2 linked regions of the Spartinivicinus marinus genome follow. The protein of the gene in region 1 interacts with the protein of each later gene in a pairwise test. Links are inferred from orthologs where the notes say so. Each region holds a gene or a part of one and is shown on either strand. Other genes may lie near its edges.

Region 1 (3,271 bases):
GCTTCAACCTCTGTCACTGAGATTGGTTTATGCTCTTTTGCAGCAGCGCCGGTAAAGCGATCAAATGCCTGAATTACCTGGTTTGGATCCAGGCCAACAAAATCAGCATAACGCCTTAAATACCCTCGAACGAAGGTTAACCCAGGCAACTTATCAAATGCAGAGCACTCTATTGCCTGAACAAAGTCAACACTGATTTTCAGATTATCAGCAACTTCATCTTGCCCAACACCAAGATTCTGCCGTTGCTGAGCTAGCATTTCCCCTGGAGTAATATGATCCTGATATGACTCCAGTGGTTTGATATTTTCACTCTTCATTCGTTAATAAACCCTGGTACTGCTTTAGCTCTTCTGAGCCAGGATACATCTTTTTCAGCATTAAGCCATAACTGGCAACTACATCATTATTTTCAAAGACTTTGGCAATTTTCACCCCAAGCCATAAAGAGCGCGCATTTTGGCGGGCTAGTTGTTTAAATCGCTCATAATGGCTCTTTGCTGGTATATATTTTTGCTCTTGAAAAAGTATGTCAGCCAGCTCAAGGTGAGCCTTATGAAGCCTATTATTTAGTCGAAGTCCTTTTTCAAAGTATTCCTTTGCCTCTTCCTTTTTGCCCAGTTTAAGCGCTACAAGCCCCATACTTTGATAGGAATAGCTACGTTTAGGGTAATGCACATTAGAGGCTGCCTTATCCAACTGTTTTAATGCTTCTTCATAACGACTCTGTGCGTATAAAAAAGCACCATAGTTGTTGTGTACATCAGAGGGCTCATCACTATATCGAATGGCTTTACGAAAACTTTTTTCAGCTAGCTCATTCTCACCTTCCAGTTGATTAACCATAGCCAGCACGGAATAAGCCTCACCTGAGCGGCTATCATAATCAAGCGCTTTCTCCAGTGGTTTACGTGCTAAGCCTGCCTGCCCTTCTCGAATATAAGCTTTAGCTAGGCGAATTTGTGCAGTTACAACTTTATCTTCATCAATTTCTTTGCCATTCGGCGCTGTTGTAACACAACCCGTTTGCAGGAGAAGCAACATACAACCTAACATTACCCAAATGGTTGTTCTTTTATTAGTCACCATAGCCCCCATTAGAAACAAAAAAGTAGTTAGCTGATAATTAAAGTGGTCTAGCTTGTTCTGATGCCAACTGCTTAACATTCAACAACTTATCACGATAGCGCTCACTACGGCGGGTTTTGTCATTCACTTGCCCCGCCAGCTGCCCACAGGCCGCATCAATATCATCGCCCCGGGTACGCCTTACCGTAGTATTGTAACCTGCATCTAGAAGCTGTTGCTGAAATACCCTGATGGCGTTATTACTTGGCCTTTGATAATCCGACAAAGCAAACGGATTAAAAGGTATCAAGTTAATTTTACAAGGAATATCTCTTAGCAGCTTAATCAATTGTTTAGCATGCTCAGGCTGATCATTAATACCTTTAATTAAAGTATACTCAATTGTAATACGCCGCTTGTCGCTTAATCTTGACATATATTCCATACAAGTGGGTAGAAGTACTTCAAGGGGGTATTTTTTATTTAGAGGCACCAGCTCATTACGAAGTTCATTATTTGGTGCATGTAACGAAAGTGCTAAAGAGACATCTGTTACATCGGCTAGTTTTTTCAACGCAGGTACCACACCAGATGTACTTAATGTGACTCGTCGTTTGGAAATACCATAACCCAAGTCATCCATCATAAGGTTCATGGCATCTACTACATTGTCAAAATTAAGCAGTGGCTCGCCCATTCCCATCATAACAACGTTGGTAACAGCTCTATCCTCTTTATGAGGCACACTGTTAAATGACTTGGCTGCAATCCATACTTGGCCAATAATTTCTGATGCTGTTAAATCTGAGTTAAAGCCTTGCTTACCTGTTGAGCAAAAACTACAGTCCAAGGCACAGCCTGCTTGCGAAGAAACACATAAGGTGCCACGACCACGCTCAGGAATAAAAACAGCTTCGACACAACTACCACTAGCAACCCTAACAACCCACTTACGCGTTCCATCTTCAGAAAAGTGCTGGCTAACAACTTCTGGCCCTTTAATTTCAGCCAGTTCTGCCAACTTTTCACGGAGTGACTTCCCTAAGTTAGTCATCTCCTGAAAGTTGTCCACGCCATAATGATGAATCCACTTCATGACTTGAGTTGCTCGAAATTTTTTCTCACCAATCGACTCAAAAAAAGCCTCTAATTTAGGCTTGGTTAAACCTAGCAGATTGGTTTTAGCAACAACACTGGTCATCTTCTTCACCTTTCAACGCAGACAACATTAACTCACCCTGCTTTTAGAGCAGTGTTATAAGTGCAAGCAAAAACAAGGCTCCTCTATTTTTGCCTGCACAATAGCTTTAGTTTTTAGCGAGTGCGAGGGCAAACTTCTTCATCAGCAAAGAAATAAGCAACCTCACGGGCTGCTGACTCAGGAGAATCAGAGCCATGCACCGCATTTTCATCAATTGTTTCAGCAAAATCAGCGCGAATAGTACCCGCAGCCGCTTCTTTAGGGTTAGTCGCACCCATTAAGTCACGATGAGCAATAACAGCATTTTCACCGTCTAAAACAGAAACAACTACAGGGCCAGACGTCATGAAAGCAACCAAATCTTTAAAGAAAGGGCGCTCTTTGTGCTCAGCATAAAAGCCTTCTGCTTTTTCTTGAGAAAGATGCAACATTTTTGCTGCAACGATTTTCAAGCCAGCTTGTTCAAAACGACTATAAATTTGGCCAATTACATTTTTAGCAACAGCATCTGGTTTGATAATTGATAAAGTGCGTTCAACAGCCATTGATCACTTCTCCAAGTTAAAAAAGTTATTTTGAATAAATTAAACCCGCGAATTATACGCGGGTTTAGGGAAAATGCACCTGCTAGGGACAGTCTGTTAATCAGCTTCTTCAATCCAGGCCATTTGTATTGCTTCAAGGATTTTTTCACCACAATGGGATGGATCATCATTAAACTCTTCTAAAGCCACCACCCAGTTGCGTAAGTCAACAAAGTTAACATAACGAGGGTCGACCTCTTCGTGACGCTCAGCCAGCTCAATGGCTATCTCTTGAACATCAGTCCACTTTAAGCTCATATCCCTCACCTCGCCTAATGACGCTCAGAAACCTGATTAATAGTATATTTTGGAATTTCCACCACCAAGTCTTGCTCAGCAACCAAAGCCTGGCAACTTAATCTTGACTCAGGTTCCAATCCCCAAGCTTTATCTAGTAGATCATCTTCGAGTTCGTCAG
Region 2 (3,593 bases), 3.3 Mb from region 1 along the record:
TAATCTTTTTTTGGGGGGAGTTAGGGGGATGAGAAAGTGCAGGGCTTATTATCGTTTCTACTACTGTTTAAATAAAGCCTGCTCACCCTAAGAGGCTGTCGCAAAAGCTAGCGGATATGGGGTGACAGGGTGTTCTGTAGCTGCGACAAGGAAGTCGCTTTAGTTCTTGATGGGCCAGGGATGGCACTTCAAGAGCGGCATAAGAATATCCTGTTATTCCGTATCAGACACTAGACTTATTTTCAACACCTTCCTAAGTAGGTAGGGTATCAAGCAGTAGGATATTTTTCCGCCGCTCTACAAGGCCATCCTTGGCCTTTAGAGCTAAAAAGGCATCCATGCCTTAGCTGCAAAATAACCTACTACTTCATACCTTAACCTAATGTACGATTGAAACGCTGAGAATCCCCCTAAATATTATTCACGAAGCGTATAAATAGGCTGTAGTAGCTGCTCAGCCAGCGCTTTGGCTTCCTGCCGGTTAGCGACATTTAATTTCTGATAAAGGCTGCGAATATGGGTTTTGATTGTACTGTGAGCAACAGCTAGTTTATCAGCTATTTGCTCATTCCCTAAGCCTGTATAAATCAGATTAAGTACTTGCCATTCCCGTTTAGTCAGTGGGGTGGTTTTTAATAATTCCGGTACATTAGGTTGCGATAAAATATCGTCAATGACTGCTTCATCAATAGAGAGCTTGTTCTGTTGACTGAGACTAGGCTGTTGCCGGGATAACTCAATTAACCGTTCTGCTCGCTGTTGAGAAAGGGGCTCAAGTGGTTGTTCTTTGATTAATGCTTTTAGCATGATAACCAGCAGTTTACCTAACCGTAAAAAACTGCCAATAAAGCCTGTGGTGTTGGCTAGCTGAAGGGCTTGATGGAGATGGTTTAATGCTTGCTCTCGCTGTTCTTGAAGCCAATAAGCATGAGCGAGGCAAATATGGTTACGATTTTGGTCAGTAACGAGTTGATAACGAATGGCTTGCTGTTGTAAATCATTAAGTAAATCAATAGCTGTTGTATAGTGTTTTAAATAAATATCAGCTCTTGCGATGTTCCTGGCCTGACATTGTACAAAGTGGTTTGTAGCAGATGACACTTCATGGGTTTGTTGTTGCCACTGATAAATAAGATCCTGTTGATCTGTTGCATGCCAATAAGTAAGCAGGGTCGCTTCAGCATTTGCTTGCCAGTCGCGGTGGTAAGTTTCTTTCTCCAACAACTGCTGTACAGTGGCTAGATAATCAGTACACAACGATCGGTCACCTTGGGCTAATGCGACTTTAGCAAGCAACACATAACATTGCATAGACCACTTTTTATCTTGCTGAGTTAAACTATTAATGCCTTCCAAAGCACTTTTTTCGGCGGCAGCCAAATTGTGCCATTCCCATAAAACCTGAGCACGGGCCCGATGGATAAACTCCATGGTTGGCAGGTGAGCCACTTGGTGTTCATTGGCGTATTGAATGGCTTTGTCCTGAATACGATAGGCTTTTTGCAGATAGCCTTGGGCGACGCTAATTTCTGATTGTTGGCATAAAGTCCAAAGGACGATTTGGCTCGCCTGACGTTGTTGAGCCAGCTCTTCAACTGTTTCCATTAATTGCTGGGCTTTGGTGAGTTTGCCTTGGCAGAATTGTGCTTCGCCCAGGGCCGATAGTGCGGCAATTCTAGCCCTATGGCGCTTCTCTGGTAATAGCGCTAATGCTTTAGCGGCAAGCTGATGCGCCTGCTCAGGGTGGTCTTGGTTCATTGCCACTTGAGCCTGCACGGTGGCAAATTCGCCTTCAACAATTTGCCACTGACTGGCTTCTAACTGCTGGGGGAGAATTGCTTCTGCCCGTTTTAAAAGAAGCGCTACTTGCGCGTATTGATATTGTCCCTGCGCAATCCAGGCCGCTAACATGGTTAACCTAGCACTGCTAGCGATTACGTTATCGGCCAGTTTAGCAAGTGCTTGCTGGAGCAGTTGAAGCTGGCCCTGTTGATAGAAAGACCAGCCATGTTGTTCTAAAAGCTTGGCAACTGTCTCAAGATGATTAGCTTGTTGGGCATGTTTAAGCGCTTCTTCTGGGTATCCTGCTTGGCTCCATGCTTCACAGGCTTTTAAATGGAGTGAATTAATTTGCTGTGGTTTTTCTTTAGTCAGTTGATGGCACAGAAAGTTGGCAAATAGAGGATGATAACGGTACCACTGACGTAAATTATCTTGGGGAATTAAAAAAAGCCCCCGCTTTTCTATTTGTTCCAATAAAGCCTGTGCGTGGGGATAACCTGTCAAGGTACTGGCGATTTGCTGGTTAAAGCGCTCAAGGATAGCGGTTTGCAGTAAAAAGTCTTTAAGTTCAGAAGAAACCTGGGCTAAGACTTCTTCGGCTAAATAGTCCAAAATAACGGCATGGCCCTGAGCGAGCGCATTAGCCAAGTCAGAAAAACCTTTTGCATTATCTGCAGAAAGCGTCATTAGTTGTAGAGCAGGTGGCCAGCCTTCCACATGTTGTAATAAATCACTCACCTGGGTTGATGTGATCTGAAAGGGCAAATATTGCTCAAAAAATTGTTGGGTATCACTCAGTGAAAAAGCCAGTTGGCCAGCCGTTAATTCTAATAATTGACCTTTTAATTTTAAATTACTAATACCCAGTGGGGGTATGCTGCGACTAGTAATAATTATTTGCCATTGACTGGGTAAATGTTTAATTAGAAAGCTGATCCCCTGATGAATTTTCTCATTATTAATTAGGTGGTAGTCATCTAAAACCAGGGTTAATGGTGAGATCTGTTGTTGCGATAACTCACTAAATAATTGAGAAAACAGTAGCTCTAAATTATTAATTTGTCCGCGCATGGCGCTAGCTAGTGTATGTGTACTACAGTCTATAGCCTGCTTTAAACTTGCTAACAGATAGGCTGCAAAACGGGTAGGTTCGTTATCAGCTATATCAAGCGAGTACCAAGCAACAGGAGCGGGAGATTCAGCCAGCCAATGGCTAGTCAAGGTGGTTTTTCCATACCCCGCAGGTGCATGGACTAACACTAATTTAGCCGTGTGATGGCTTGCCAGTAACTGGTTAAGTGACGATCTAACCAATATTTTACTGGCGATTTCTGGCACTGATATTTTTGAGGGCAATAAAATAAATGGGTCGTTGCCTTCGTATGTCATAGTATTACTCGAAACTACAATACTCTATCAATGAGTATTTATTGGCCACTTATATATAAGGGTACCTCTATAAGTGTGCTTTTTTAGAGGTTACCCATTAATTATTCTTATCTATTTCGTCAACCTAACAGGTTGATAAATTATCTGCAAGGAAGTTAATCATTACTTATTGGTAGTTTATTAACACCCTGTACCTGTTAAAGATATTCACTACGCCATTATTCTACGCCCCCAATAATAAGCTAAGGGAGGATGTATTAGATGACTTGAGTCGTCATGATGAATACACTTGCCTTTGCTACGAGGTAATGCATAAAACGGACATTACTACACGGATACGTTATAGATCAAAAGCACCCTTGCCTGTAGTAGGTGCTAATTATTCGGCAAAAGCTGTGAAGGTACCAATTATCATGTCAAGT

Evidence for each region.
Region 2: the proteins of rlmN (region 1) and malT interact in binary tests that used the Escherichia coli proteins (3 or more experiments, as listed by UniProt). The link is inferred for Spartinivicinus marinus from one-to-one orthologs.

The regions. Positions count from the first base shown.
Region 1 is NZ_JAPJZK010000001.1:1,049,183-1,052,453, forward strand. What follows is about bases 199-3,141. They hold rlmN (dual-specificity RNA methyltransferase RlmN), read right to left. Parts: upstream 2,270-3,141; coding sequence 1,127-2,269; downstream 199-1,126. Other genes in these bases: OQE68_RS04945 (RodZ domain-containing protein), read right to left, coding at 199-320; pilW (type IV pilus biogenesis/stability protein PilW), read right to left, coding at 310-1,167; ndk (nucleoside-diphosphate kinase), read right to left, coding at 2,383-2,814; iscX (Fe-S cluster assembly protein IscX), read right to left, coding at 2,911-3,111; fdx (ISC system 2Fe-2S type ferredoxin), read right to left, coding at 3,126-3,141. In the rest of the region: more of OQE68_RS04945, read right to left, coding at 1-198; more of fdx, read right to left, coding at 3,142-3,271.
Region 2 is NZ_JAPJZK010000001.1:4,365,331-4,368,923, forward strand. Bases 218-3,482 are described here. They hold malT (HTH-type transcriptional regulator MalT), read right to left. Parts: upstream 3,172-3,482; coding sequence 418-3,171; downstream 218-417. Also shown: OQE68_RS19540 (maltoporin), read left to right, coding at 3,585-3,593. UniProt on the Escherichia coli protein: Positively regulates the transcription of the maltose regulon whose gene products are responsible for uptake and catabolism of malto-oligosaccharides.